One region of the Streptomyces sp. NPDC045701 genome, then DNA from elsewhere that is predicted to be linked to it. Evidence: riboswitches for the same ligand, from Rfam matches in the RefSeq annotation. Region 1 holds a riboswitch; each other region holds the start of a gene.
What was found. Region 1 has a riboswitch for cyclic di-AMP ahead of AC07DW_RS09830 (C40 family peptidase). Riboswitches for the same ligand answer to the same signal wherever they lie in the genome.
Positions count from the first base shown of each region.

Region 1 (4,659 bases):
CGCCCAGGTCATGGAGGATGTCCTCGGCCGCGATGGTCGAGGGGCGGATGCGGGACTCGGCGAAGGCCAGGTCCTCGGGAACGGCCGGGTTGAGGTGGTGGCACACCATGAGCATGTCGAGGTGCTCGTCGAGGGTGTTGACGGTGTGCGGGCGGGTCGGGTTGGTGGAGCTGGGCAGGACGTACGGCTCGGAGACGACGGTGATGATGTCGGGGGCGTGACCGCCGCCCGCGCCCTCGGTGTGGTACGCGTGGATGGTGCGGCCCGCGATGGCGGCGAGGGTGTCGCCGACGAATCCGGCCTCGTTGAGGGTGTCGGTGTGGATGGCGAGCTGGGCGCCGGACTCCTCGCAGACCCGCAGGCACGCGTCGATGGCCGCGGGGGTGGCCCCCCAGTCCTCGTGGATCTTGAACCCCAGGGCGCCGCCCCGCAGTTGGGAGCGCATGGCCTCGTGCGAGACGGTGTTGCCCTTGCCCAGCAGGCCGATGTTGACGGGGTACGTCTCCAGCGCCTGGAACATCCGGGCGAGGTGCCAGGGGCCGGGGGTGACGGTGGTGGCCTTGGTGCCTTCGGCGGGCCCGGTGCCGCCGCCGACGAGGGTGGTGGTGCCGGAGGTGAGCGCCTGCTCGACGACGGTCGGCGAGATGAAGTGGATGTGCGCGTCGACGGCGCCGGCGGTGACGATCTTGCCGTTGCCGGCGATGATCTCCGTCTCGGGTCCGATGACGAGGTCCGGGTGGACGCCGTCCATGGTGTCGGGGTTGCCGGCCTTGCCGATGCCGGTGATCCGGCCGTCGCGGATGCCGATGTCGGCCTTGACGACGCCCCAGTGGTCGAGGATGACGGCACCGGTGATGACGGTGTCCGGGGCGCCCTCGGCGCGGGTGGCGCGGGACTGGCCCATGGACTCGCGGATCACCTTGCCGCCGCCGAACACCGCCTCGTCGCCCCCGCGTCCCGGTCCGCCGGACCGGTCCTCCTCGATCTCGACCAGCAGGTCGGTGTCGGCGAGCCGGATGCGGTCGCCCGTGGTGGGGCCGAAGAGGTCGGCGTACACGGGCCGGGTCAGTTCAGCCATCGAGGGGGCCTCCGGTCTGTCCGCGCAGGCCCGGGACGACGCGCAGCCCGGCGAGCGGTACGAGTTCGACGTCGACCGGGATGCCCGGCTCGAAGCGTACGGCGGTACCGGCGGCGATGTTGAGCCGCAGGCCGTGCGCGGCCGGACGGTCGAAGTCGAGCCCGGGGTTCACCTCGGCGAAGTGGTAGTGGGAGCCGACCTGGACGGGCCGGTCCGCGGCGTTGAGGACGGTGAGGCGGGTGACGGGGCGGCCCTCGTTGAGGGGGACGGTCCCGTCCGCGTGCAGGATCTCTCCGGGGATCATCGGTGCCGTGCCCCGTCAGATGATCGGGTCGTGGACGGTGACGAGCTTGGTGCCGTCGGGGAAGGTGGCCTCGACCTGGACGTCGTGGATCATCTCGGGGATGCCGTCCATGACGTCGTCGCGGGTGAGCACCTTGCGGCCGGACGTCATGAGTTCGGCGACGGTGTGGCCGTCGCGGGCGCCCTCCAGGATGTGGGAGGTGATGAGGGCGACGGCCTCGGGGTGGTTGAGCCGCACACCGCGTGCCCTGCGCTTCTCCGCCACGTCGGCGGCGACATGGATGAGCAGTCGTTCCTGCTCGTGCGGGGTCAGTTGCACGTTTCACCTCACAGTCTCCCGCCCGATGTGATCCCGGGCGCAGCGGGACCCTATCCGGCTTCAACACCTTGTTGACCTGCGAGAACGAGTGTCGCGCAGAGATATTTCAATCTCTGGCAGAAGTTTTTCCGGCAGGTTAACCGGCGCTTTGCCCGCCCATGGACATCAGGCGCGCGCGGGTCCGCGGAGGGGGCCGGCCCGGCGGCCGGCGGTGTACGAGGACCCTGCCGGGTCGCCGGACGCGGTGGCCTCCACCGCGGCGGACGGTGGCGGGGCCGTCATCACGTCCGGGCGGTCGGCGGCCCCGGGAGCCCGGACCCGAACACCTGGGCGGCGGCCGGCTCACCGTGGCCGGCTGAGCCCCCGCTCGGTCGGCGGCCCGGCAGCCCCCGGGCGCGTGACCGCGCTCCGCGACGCTCCCGACCTCGTTGCACGAGCCCGGCGCGACGGATGCGCATGCCTCTACGCCGGCGCGGGCGCTCCGGGTCCTTGACGGCGGGCGGCGCGCAAGGCGCGTGACGGTTTCTCAGGACCGGGACTCGGAACCGCCCCGGCTCTCCCCCGGACGGGCCCAGAGGTACGAGAAACGCTCCCCCGTTCAGCGTACGCAACCGGACGAATTTCGGGCGGCGCGACTTGCGCGCCCGCCGTACACATCTGGCGGAACATCAGGTTCCATCGCTGGTACGGGGATCGCCGATGCCACCCCACCGGGCACCAAATCAGCCCTGTCCACCCGAATGGATCAGTCGTGAGGAGCCTCACAAAAGGCCGTTTCGACTCGGAATTTCACCCTTGCATGGGTCAAGATCCCAGTCGACGACAAGCCCCCGCCGCCGCGGCGGGGCGGTCCGGGCGGACGCCGAGTCCTGCCGCCGCCCGGATGACTGGTCGACAGGAGTGGATCGGCAGGAGTGGAGGACCCGAGCAGTACGGGTGACCGAATCGATGTTCGTCCCATCGGTCGCCCTTGGGGTGAAGCCGCGCGAGCGGCCGGGCAACTTCGCCAGCCCGAACCCGACAGGTCATCCTTCACAGGCGGCTGACGAAGGGTTGCGCAATGACCGCGCAGATTCATGTCCCGTCCCTGCTGTCCCGGGCCGGTGCCGTCTCGGCACTCGCCCTCGCCGCCGTCGGCGGCCAGATGCTGGCGCCCGGCGCCGTGACCGAGGCGCAGGCCGCCCCGGCGCACGGCACCAAGGCCCTGAACATCGCCGCGTCCAAGAAGGGCGCACCGTACAAGTACGGAGCGGCGGGCCCGTCCCGGTTCGACTGCTCCGGCCTCACCCTGTACTCGTACAAGAAGGCCGGCAAGACGCTGCCGCGCACGGCGCAGCAGCAGTACAACAAGACCCGCCACATCTCGGCGTCCAGCCGGACGAAGGGCGACCTCGTGTTCTTCCACCGGGGAAGCAGCGTCTACCACGTCGGTATCTACGCGGGTAATAACAAGATCTGGCACTCGCCGAAGTCAGGATCGGTCGTGAAGCTGGACAAGATCTGGTCGAAGTCGGTCTGGTACGGAAGGGTCCGCTGAGCCCAGCGGGAATGAGCGGCGGTGCGGGGGTACTCGTGGGCCATGTCCGGCGAGATCCCCCGCCCCGCGCGTAACGAGACGCCCCTGGAGCGGGCCGACCGCAACTTCGCCGAGCTGCTCCAGGAGCTGCGCGTCACCCAGACGGGCGTCCAGATCCTGTTCGCCTTCCTGCTGACGCTGGCCTTCACGCCGCGCTTCACCTCGCTCGATTCCTACCAGCGGGGCACGTACGTCCTGACGCTGCTGCTCTCGGTGGTGGCGGCCGCCCTGCTGACCGCCCCCGCCGCCCTGCACCGCACGCTCTTCCAGCAGGGCGCCAAGGCCCGCATCGTCGCCGTGTCGTCCCAGCTGGCGAAGATCGGGCTCGCCGTCCTGGCGCTGGCCCTCACCTCGTCCGTGTCGCTGGTCGTCGACGTGGTGCACGGCCGCCCGGAGGGGCTCGCGGCGGGCGCGTTCACCCTGCTGGTGTGCGCCGGCCTGTGGGGGCTGCTCCCCCGCCTGGTGCGGCGCCGTCTGGGCATCCGGTCACCGGCGCGGCCGGCGCCGGCACGTCCGGGACGGCGCTTCCGCCGCCGGTGACGCCGGGAGGGCGGGACGGGGCCGGGACTCCGGCCGAGGTCAGGACTGGACCGGGGCGGTCCACGGGAGGGCGATCCAGACGGTCTTGCCGCCCTCCGGGGTCGGGGTGACCGAGAGGCGACCGCCGCACTCCGCCGCGAGCCAGCGGATGATGACCATGCCGCGGCCGTTGTCCTGCTGGACGGCCGCGGGAAGCCGCTGCGGCCAGCGCGGGTGGCTGTCGGTGACGCCGATGCGCAGCCGCTCGTCGCGCTCCAGCCGGACGTCCACGGTGAATGTCGGCGACTTGCCGAAGGTGTGCTGGACGGCGTTGGTGGCGAGCTCCGAGACGATCAGCCGGACCGTGTCCGCCGTGTCCGCGCCGTCGGGCAGGCCCCACTCCGTGAGGACGTCCGCCACGTATCTTCTGGCGGCGGACACCGAGACGGGATCGCTCGGCAGGGTGACGGATGCTTCCTGATGGTCTGCCATGACGACGCCGTCCCTTTCCCACCGGGGCCGGACTCCGACACGTACCGGATGCTCTGTGAGGACGGCCTCGGATTGCGCTTCGCGCCAGACTGCCACTTATGTCACCCCCGATGGGGGCGATCCACCAAGATCTGCATATATCTGTCGCTCGAAGCGGTGACCTCTGCTACGCGAGACCGGATGTGGGCGGCAAACTGAGGGGTCGGCTTCACGGGGGCAGGATGCGGGCACGCGAGGCACGCGGCACGGCCCGGCGGAGCGTCGGCTCAAGCTGGGCGAGGAGTTGCGCGGGCTGCGCCTGGCCGCGGGCCTCACCAGCCGCGACGCCGCGCGGCTGGTGGGGTGGCACCAGTCGAAGGTGAGCCGGATCGA
Region 1 is NZ_JBWKJV010000006.1:94,272-98,930, reverse strand. It holds gene AC07DW_RS09845 (urease subunit alpha) at 1-1,078, opposite strand, end outside; gene AC07DW_RS09840 (urease subunit beta) at 1,071-1,382, opposite strand; gene AC07DW_RS09835 (urease subunit gamma) at 1,398-1,700, opposite strand; cyclic di-AMP (ydaO/yuaA leader) riboswitch at 2,583-2,756, shown strand; gene AC07DW_RS09830 (C40 family peptidase) at 2,761-3,237, shown strand; gene AC07DW_RS09825 (DUF6328 family protein) at 3,280-3,816, shown strand; gene AC07DW_RS09820 (ATP-binding protein) at 3,856-4,287, opposite strand; partial or broken gene AC07DW_RS09815 (helix-turn-helix domain-containing protein) at 4,559-4,659, shown strand, end outside.

Region 2 (4,659 bases), on a different contig from region 1:
ACGGGACCCCGGTCATGGCCGCGACCGACGGCACCGTGCGCACCCAGTGGAACAGCGCGTACGGCAACATGGCGATCGTGACCGCCGAGGACGGCACCGAGACCTGGTACTGCCATCTCAGCAGCACCAAGATCAGGTCCGGCGAGGTCAAGGCCGGCGAAGTGATCGCGTACTCCGGCAACTCGGGCAACTCCACCGGACCGCACCTGCACTTCGAGGTACGGCCCGGCGGCGGCGCCGCGATCGACCCGCTGCCGTGGCTGCGCAGCCACGGCCTCGACCCGACCTAGGTCCCGCTACAGCTTCTCGACCGGCGCGTACCGCAGCAGCAGCCGCTTGGGCTTCTCGTCACCGAAGTCGATCGTCGCCTGCGCGTCCGCGCCCACGCCCGTCACCGCCATCACCGTGCCGAGCCCGAACTGGTCGTGCGTCACCCGGTCACCGACCGCCAGCGAGATCACCGGCTTGTCGGTGGTGCGCCGGGTGGCGAAGCCGGACGGGCCGCCGGACCGCGACCGGGCCGCCAGCGACGAGGACAGCGACGACGCGATCCCGGACGTCGGCCCGGCGGGCTTGGCCATGGCGCCCGTGCGCTTCCACTCCAGGTACGCGCCCGGGATCTCCTCCAGGAACCGCGACGGCGGGTTGTACGAGGGCTGCCCCCACGCGCTGCGCAGCGTCGACCGCGTCAGGTAGAGCCGCTCGCGGGCGCGGGTGATGCCCACGTACGCCAGGCGCCGCTCCTCCTCCAGTTCCTTGGTCTGGCCGAGGGCCCGCATGTGCGGGAAGACGCCGTCCTCCATGCCGGTCAGGAACACCACCGGGAACTCCAGGCCCTTGGCGGTGTGCAGGGTCATCAGCGTGACGACGCCGGAGCCCTCCTGGTCCTCGTCCGGGATCTGGTCGGAGTCGGCGACGAGCGCGACCCGCTCGAGGAACTCCGCCAGCGTGCCGGGCTCCTCGCCGCCGCGCTCCTGCTCGAACTCGAGGGCGACCGCGGCGAGCTCCTGGAGGTTCTCGATCCGGGTCTCGTCCTGCGGGTCGGTGGAGGCCTGGAGCTCGGCGAGGTATCCCGTCCGCTCCAGCACGGCCTCCAGCACCACCGCGGGGCCGGCTCCCGAGTCCACGATGGTGCGGAGCTCCTCCATCAGCGTGTTGAACCGCTTCACGGCGTTCGCCGACCGGGCCGCCATGCCGTACGCCTCGTCGACCCGGCGGAGCGCCTGCGGGAAGGTGATCTTCTCGCGCAGCGCCAGCGCGTCGATCATCGCCTCGGCGCGGTCGCCGATGCCCCGCTTGGGGACATTGAGGATGCGGCGCAGCGGGACGTTGTCCTCGGGGTTGGCCAGCACGCGCAGGTACGCGAGGACGTCGCGGACCTCCTTGCGCTCGTAGAAGCGGACGCCGCCGACGACCTTGTACGGCAGGCCGACGCGGATGAGGATCTCCTCGAAGACACGGGACTGGGCGTTCGTCCGGTAGAAGACGGCGACGTCGCCGGCCTTGGCCTCGCCCGCGTCCGTCAGCCGGTCGATCTCGTCGGCGACGAACTGCGCCTCGTCGTGCTCGGTGTCCGCGACGTACCCGATGATCCGGGCGCCCTCGCCCGCGTTGGTCCACAGGTTCTTGGGGCGGCGGCTCTCGTTGCGCTCGATGACCGCGTTGGCGGCGGACAGGATGGTCTGTGTGGAGCGGTAGTTCTGCTCCAGCAGGATGGTCGTCGCGTCCGGGTAGTCCTCCTCGAACTGGAGGATGTTGCGGATGGTCGCGCCGCGGAAGGCGTAGATCGACTGGTCGGCGTCACCGACGACGCACAGCTCGGCCGGGTCCAGGTCCTCGTATCCGGTGCCCACCAGCTCGCGGACCAGGGTGTACTGGGCGTGGTTGGTGTCCTGGTACTCGTCGACGAGGACGTGGCGGAAGCGGCGGCGGTAGTGCTCGGCGACGTCGGGGAACGCCTGGAGGAGGTGGACCGTCGTCATGATGATGTCGTCGAAGTCCAGGGCGTTGGCCTCGCGCAGCCGCGCCTGGTACATCCGGTACGCCTCGGCCAGGGTCTTCTCGAAGCCGTCGGCGGCCTGGTCGGCGAAGGTCTCCTCGTCGATCAGCTCGTTCTTCAGGTTCGAGATCTTGGCGCTGAACGACTTCGGCGGGAACTTCTTCGGGTCCAGGTCCAGGTCGCGGCAGACCAGCGCCATCAGCCGCTTGGAGTCGGCGGCGTCGTAGATCGAGAACGACGACGTGAAGCCGAGCTTCTTCGACTCGCGGCGCAGGATGCGGACGCACGCGCTGTGGAAGGTCATGACCCACATGGCGTTGGCGCGCGGGCCGACGAGCTGCTCCACGCGCTCCTTCATCTCGCCGGCGGCCTTGTTGGTGAAGGTGATGGCCAGTATCTGACCGGGGTGGACGTGGCGCGTCCCCAGCAGGTGGGCGATGCGGTGGGTCAGCACCCGGGTCTTGCCGGAGCCGGCGCCGGCGACGATGAGCAGCGGCGAGCCAGTATGCACCACGGCGGCGCGCTGCTGGTCGTTCAGCCCCTCCAGCAGCGCGGCGGGGTCGACGACGGTGCGCGGGGCGCCGTCGCGGTGGTAGGCGTCCCGGGCCGGGGGCACGTCGAAGCGGTCGCCGAAGAGGTCGTGCGGGACCTCCTCCGCGGCCGGGGCGTGCCCGGGGCCCTCGGAGTCCTCGGGCGGCGGGGGCTCCTCGGTGTGGTTCCGGAGGTCCGCCAGGAAGCTGTCGTCAAAGAGGCTGCTCATCGCCTATCGAGTCTAGGCCGCCCCACTGACAGCCGTGGACGAACCGGAAACAGGTCCGACTCGTCACCCTCCGTACCGATTCGACGACATCACGCCAAGGTCACGAATACGTATCGGGCATATCGAACATCATCCTTCACAGCACCACCACAGGTTGGCTAGCGTGCTCGCCCAGGCGGTCCGTTCCCGCATCGGCGAACCACGCCGATCGGACCGCCCACGCCGAATCCGTGCCGCCTCCACGGCGGTATGGAACCGGGGACCACACGCACGACCGAGGTGAATCGGCCCGCAGCCCCTGAGGGCGCGCTACGGCCGTAGGGCACCTTCCGTTCCGCCCGAACCCGACGGCTGACCCGGTAGGCGGTCCATGGAAGGAGATGCCGACCTTGGCGTCGCATCGCAAGCCGCGCGCATCGCGCACCTTGCAGACCCTGCATGCCCACTCCCCCGCCGTCGGGGTCACGACGGCAGCCGCCCTGGCCTCGGTCACGCTCCTGTCGTCACAGAGCGCGACCGCCGCGACCGGTGCGTCGGGCGACCAGGAGCGCACGCCGACGGTCGAGGAGGTACAGAGAAAGGTCGACGACCTCTACCGGCAGGCGGGCACGGCGCGTCGGACCCAGCAGTACGGCAAGGCCGGGGAAGCCGCGCCGCAGCGGCGACGCGAGGCCGGCGGGACGGCCGGCGACGCCGCCCGGCGTACGGAGGCCCCGGACGGGCCGCGCCGGGCCCTCGCCGGGCGGGCGGCGGCCCCGTACCGCTCCGAGGGACCGGGCCCGGTCGCGGCGCCGGTGTTCGCGCCCGGCCCCCACGCGCCCGTGGAGCCGGTGCCGCCGGGAGACCTCGCGCCGCTGGGGGACCTCTCGCCGCTGATGGCACCCGAGCCGCTGACGACCCCTGAGCCGCCGGCGGGCCCGTCCACCGGCCGGTCCGGGGGGACGGTCACCGACCTCGGGACGTGGCGGGCGGAGGCGGCGCGCGAGCCGGAGGCGCTCAGCGTCTCGCAGGCCTCCCTCCGCGCCACCAAGCAGACCGTGCAGCGCAAGCTCGGCGGGGCGCGGGTCCTGCTGGAGGACGCCCGCCGCCGGGCGGAGGCGGTGGAGCACCGGCCGCGGGAACACCAGCCGCCGGAGTACGACCCGTACCGGCCGGGCGGCGACGACAGCCGCTCCACCGCCAAGGCCCGAGAGGTCCTGGCCTTCGCCGAGGCCCAGATAGGCAAGCCGTACGTTTGGGGCGCGACCGGCCCGAGCTCGTACGACTGCGCCGGGCTCACCCAGGCGGCGTGGCGGGCGGCGGGGGTCGACCTCCCCCGTACCGCCCGGGAGCAGGCGCACGCCGGCACGCCGGTCGCGACGGAGGACCTGCTCCCGGGCGACCTGGTGTTCTTCCACGGCGACAGCGGTCACGTGGGCATCTACAAGGGCGAGGGGAAGATGATCCACGCGCCCCGGCCCGGCGAGGGCGTCCGTGAGGAGTCCCTCTCGCACCTGTCCGTCCACAGCGGCGTGCGCCCGGCATGACGTGACCGCCGCGCGCGTGGGCCGGGCCGAGCCAGATCGTTCAGGTCAGGTCGGGTCAGGTCCAGAGCGTGGCGATGAAGATGTTCGCCATGGTCAGGCCGCCGACGGCTCCGAAAGCCGCCTTGTCGACCCGCTCCTCGTCCCGCTTGACGTAGACCAGGCCGAGGACGACGACCAGGATCGCCAGCTTCACACCGATCTTGACGTTGTTCACGGTCTGGTCGTCGGCCTGGTTGAGGCCGACCAGGGCCACCCCGGTGACCAGCATGGTCAGCGCGCCGTGCAGCATCGCGGGGCCGAAGCGCGCCGTACCCTCGCCCATCGCCTTCATCTGGGTCAGGAAACCGCCCAGCAGGGCGGCGATACCGATGACG
Region 2 is NZ_JBWKJV010000001.1:238,285-242,943, reverse strand. It holds gene AC07DW_RS01255 (M23 family metallopeptidase) at 1-290, shown strand, start outside; gene pcrA (DNA helicase PcrA) at 297-2,759, opposite strand; cyclic di-AMP (ydaO/yuaA leader) riboswitch at 2,981-3,141, shown strand; gene AC07DW_RS01245 (C40 family peptidase) at 3,140-4,285, shown strand; gene AC07DW_RS01240 (hypothetical protein) at 4,341-4,659, opposite strand, start outside.
Region 2: it holds a riboswitch for cyclic di-AMP, as region 1 does, so the genes downstream of both, AC07DW_RS01245 (C40 family peptidase) here and AC07DW_RS09830 (C40 family peptidase) in region 1, are expected to answer to the same signal.

Region 3 (4,659 bases), on a different contig from region 1:
AAGTCCTCACCACACCCCCGCCCGGGACCGGCCGCTCCACCCGCCGCAGCCGGTGCGCGGTGAGCGCGCGCTCCACGTGCAGGGTGGTGAGCGTGCGGGCCCGCTCGGCGTCGCCCCGGGCCACGGCGTCCACGATCGCGCCGTACTCGGCCCACACCTCGGCCGGCCGGGCGGGCTGGTCGACCACGTACATCCACGCGATCTTGTGCCGCAGCTGAGTCAGCAGCGCCGTCAGCGCGGGGCTGCCGGACGCCTGGGCGAGCGTCTCGTGGAACCAGCCGCCCAGCGAGCGCAGATCCTCCCCCTGGCCGCGGCGCGCCCGCTCCTGGCCCAGCCTGACCAGCCCCCTGAGCACCTTGAGATGGGCATCGGTCCGGCGCTGGGCGGCGCGGGCGGCGCCCAGCGGCTCCAGCAGCGTCCGCATCTCCAGCAGGTCGGCGGCCTCCTGCTCGGTGGGCTCGGCGACGCACGCGCCGACATGGCGGCGGGTGGTGACGAACCCCTCCGACTCCAGGGTGCGCAGCGCCTCACGGACCGGTACCCGCGAGACCCCGTAGCGGCGGGCCAGCTGCTCCTCGGTGAGCCGGCTGCCGCGCGCGAACACCCCGGTGACGATGTCGTCGCGGATCGCCGTGCATACCGAGGGCGCGGGAATGCGCATACCAGAACCCCCAACTTTATCCGCGCGAAACTCCGCCGATTGACGCCTGTCGAGTGACTCTATTGCAGAGAACCGCACTTTCCGACAGCCACCCGGAATCCATTGAGTTCTTTTTGGCCAGCAGGCCCGCACCGGGAGACCCCGGCACGCCGAAGGCCCCGGTTCGGGTCATGAACCGGGGCCTTCGGCGACGGGCGGAAGGGGTCAGACGTTGACGCCGTGGGAGCGGAGGTACGCGACGGGGTCGATGTCCGAGCCGTAGTCGGCGCTCGTGCGGGCCTCGAAGTGGAGGTGCGGCCCGGAGGAGTTGCCGGTGGAGCCGGACAGGCCTATCTGCTGGCCCGGCATCACGGTCTGGCCGGCCGACACGCTGACGGAGGCGAGGTGGCCGTACTGGGTGTAGGTGCCGTCGTTCATCCGGATCACGACGTTGTTGCCGTACGCGCCGCCCCAGCCCGCCTCGACGACGGTGCCCGCGCCCACGGAGACCACGCGGGAGCCGGAGGCGGCGTGGAAGTCGACGCCGGTGTGGCTGCCGGAGGACCACATGGCGCCGCCGGTCTGGTACCCGGTGCTGACGTAGCTGCCCTCGACCGGCAGCTGGAAGGCGTTCAGCCGCCGGCGCTCGGCCTCGCGGTCGGCGCGCTCCTTGGCCTCCCGGGCGGCCTCCACCCGGATCTCGGCCCTGCGCTTGGCCTCGGCCTCCGCCTTCGCCTGGGCGGCCGCCTTGGCGGCGGCCTCCTGGGCCTCCAGCTCCTGGGCCTCGGCCTGGGCGTCGATCTGCTCGGCGAGGGTGTCCGTGATGACCGCCTGGGTGAGGCCGGTGTCCTCGAGCGAACCGGGAGCGGTGTCCGGGGCGGCGGCGAGGGCCGGGGAAGCGAGGGTTCCGATGACGCCGGTGGTGGCGAGGGCGGCGACTCCGGCGACGTGTGCGCTCTTGCGGCTCAGACGGCTCGGGGCACGGTGCTTCCCGGTGGCACGGGTGAACGCCATGAAGTGGCTGATCCTTTCCTTCCTTCTCGCCTACCGGGTTAGCTGACGGGTTCGGAGCAGGAAGGTCTCCTACGGGCCCCTCCGCACGGGTGCGAAGGCGTCCGATTCACCCCAGGGACTACGTGGGTCCCCGGCTCCCCAGGCTCGCGCCTGACGGGGACTCGGCGATGGCTGCCCGGTGCCGCGGGTGCGACGGGTACCGGTCGGGCAGCGCATCAGACGCTAAGCGGCCGATCTTTCAATCACCAAACAGACACGGTTTTTTGTAGCGCACGCCACAGGTCAGACACTGAATCTCCGCAACAAACCGGACATACGACAGGGCCCCGGCACCGAACGGTACCGGGGCCCGCAACGCGTTCCGCCCAGGGGGCGAGGCCGCGCCAATCAGCCGGAGACGACCGTCACTTCGCCGATCCCGAGCGCTTCCACGGGCTCCTTGATCTGAGCCGCGTCACCGACGAGGACCGTGACCAGACGGTCCGTCGGGAACGCGCTGACGACCGCCGCGGTGGCCTCCACGGTGCCCGTCTCCGCGAGCCGGGCGTACATCTGGGCCTGGAAGTCGTCCGGGAGGTGCTGCTCGACCTGGTCGGCGAGGGTGGCCGCGACGGAGGCGGCCGTCTCGTACTTGAGCGGGGCGACGCCCACCAGGTTCTGCACGGCCGTCTCCCGCTCGGCGTCGGTCAGGCCCTCGGCGGCGAGGGTGCGCAGCACCTTCCACAGGTCGTCGAGGGCGGGGCCGGTGTTCGGGGTGTCGACCGAGCCGCTGATGGCGAGCATCGCGGCGCCGCCCTCGGGGCCGGAGCGCAGCACCTGGCCGAAGGCCCGTACGCCGTAGGTGTAGCCCTTCTCCTCGCGCAGGACCTTGTCCAGGCGGGAGGTGAGGGTGCCGCCCAGGCAGTAGGTGCCCAGCACCTGGGCCGGCCACACCCGGTCGTGCCGGTCGGCGCCGATACGGCCGATGAGCAGCTGCGTCTGCACCGCGCCGGGGCGGTCGACGATGATGACGCGGCCGGTGTCGTCCGCCGTCACGGGCGGGACGGGGCGGGGCTCGGCCGTGTCGCCGGTCCAGGCTCCGAGCGTGTCGGCGAGCACCGCGTCGAGGTCGACGCCGGTGAGGTCGCCGACGACCACGGCGGTGGCGGTCGCGGGCCGTACGTGGGCCTCGTAGAAGGCGCGCACGGCCGCGGAGTCGATGCCCGCGACGGTCGCCTCGGTGCCCTGGCGGGGGCGCGACATGCGGGAGGTGGCCGGGAACAGCTCCTTGGAGAGCTGCATGGCGGCACGGCGGGCCGGGTTGGCGATCTCGTGCGGGATCTCGTCGAGCCGGTTGCGGACCAGGCGCTCGACCTCGCTGTCGGCGAAGGCGGGGGCCCGCAGCGCCTCGGCGACCAGCCCGAGGGCCTTGGAGAGGCGGGAGACCGGCACCTCGAGGGAGATCCGGACACCGGGGTGGTCCGCGTGCGCGTCGAGGGTGGCGCCGCATCGCTCCAGCTCGGCGGCGAACTCCTCCGCCGAGTGCTTGTCGGTGCCCTCCGACAGGGCCCGCGCCATGATCGTGGCGACGCCGTCGAGACCCTCGGGCTCGGCCTCCAGCGGCGCGGCGAGGAAGATCTCGACGGCCACGACCTGCTGACCGGGGCGGTGGCAGCGCAGGACCGTCAGGCCGTTGTCGAGAGTGCCGCGGTCGGGGGCGGGGAAGGCCCACGGCCTGGCGGTCCCGGGCCGGGGCTGCGGGTGGAACTCCATGGACGTCAGGGACACAGCTGCGTCGCTCACTGGTCGGCCCCCTCTTCTTCCTGGTCGCTGTGGGCGGTGCCGGCGGGTTCGTAGACCAGCACCGCGCGGTTGTCGGGGCGGAGGCGGGCCTGGGCGACCGCCTGCACCTCCTCGGCCGTGACGTCCAGGACGCGCTGGACGGCGGTCAGGGCGAGCTGCGGATCGCCGAACAGCACCGCGTACCGGCACAGTTCGTCGGCGCGGCCGGCGACGGTGCCCAGCCGGTCCAGCCACTCGCGCTCCAGCTGGGCCTGGGCGCGCTCCATCTCCTCGGGCGTGGGGCCCTCGGCGGCGAACCGGGCCAGCTCGTCGTCGACGGCCGACTCGATGTCGGGCACCTCCACCCCGCCGGACGTCTTGACGTCCAGCCAGCCGAGCGAGGGCGCGCCCGCCAGGCGCAGCAGGCCGAAGCCGGCCGCCACGGCCGTGCGGTCGCGGCGCACCAGGCGGTTGTGCAGCCGCGACGACTCGCCGCCGCCCAGGATGGTGAGGGCGAGGTCGGCGGCGTCGCACTCGCGCGTGCCGTCGTGCGGCAGCCGGTAGGCGGCCATCAGGGCGCGGGCCGGGACCTCCTCCTCGACGACCTCGCGCAGCTGCTCGCCGATGATCTCCGGAAGCGTCCCGTCGCGCGGCGGCTGCTTGCCGTCGTGGGAGGGGATGGAGCCGAAGTACTTCTCGATCCAGGCGAGCGTCTGCTCCGGGTCGATGTCCCCGACGACCGACAGGACGGCGTTGTTGGGCGCGTAATACGTACGGAAGAAGTGCCGAGCGTCCTCGAGGGTGGCGGCGTCCAGGTCGGCCATGGAGCCGATCGGGGTGTGGTGGTAAGGGTGGCCCTCGGGGTAGGCGAGGGCGGTCAGCTTCTCGAAGGCGGTGCCGTACGGAACGTTGTCGTACCGCTGGCGGCGCTCGTTCTTGACGACGTCCCGCTGGTTCTCCATGGACTCGTCGTCGAGCGCGGCGAGCAGGGAGCCCATCCGGTCGGCTTCCAGCCACAGCGCCAGCTCCAGCTGGTGGGTGGGCATGGTCTCGAAGTAATTGGTGCGCTCGAAACTGGTCGTGCCGTTGAGGGAACCGCCGGCGCCCTGCACCAGCTCGAAGTGGCCGTTGCCCTGGACCTGCTTCGAGCCCTGGAACATCAGGTGCTCGAAGAGGTGGGCGAGCCCGGTGCGGCCCTCGACCTCGTGGCGTGAGCCGACGTCGTACCAGAGGCAGACCGCGGC
Region 3 is NZ_JBWKJV010000034.1:53,204-57,862, reverse strand. It holds gene AC07DW_RS26710 (GntR family transcriptional regulator) at 1-661, opposite strand, end outside; gene AC07DW_RS26705 (M23 family metallopeptidase) at 866-1,654, opposite strand; cyclic di-AMP (ydaO/yuaA leader) riboswitch at 1,668-1,831, opposite strand; gene AC07DW_RS26700 (M16 family metallopeptidase) at 2,042-3,406, opposite strand; gene AC07DW_RS26695 (M16 family metallopeptidase) at 3,433-4,659, opposite strand, start outside.
Region 3: it holds a riboswitch for cyclic di-AMP, as region 1 does, so the genes downstream of both, AC07DW_RS26705 (M23 family metallopeptidase) here and AC07DW_RS09830 (C40 family peptidase) in region 1, are expected to answer to the same signal.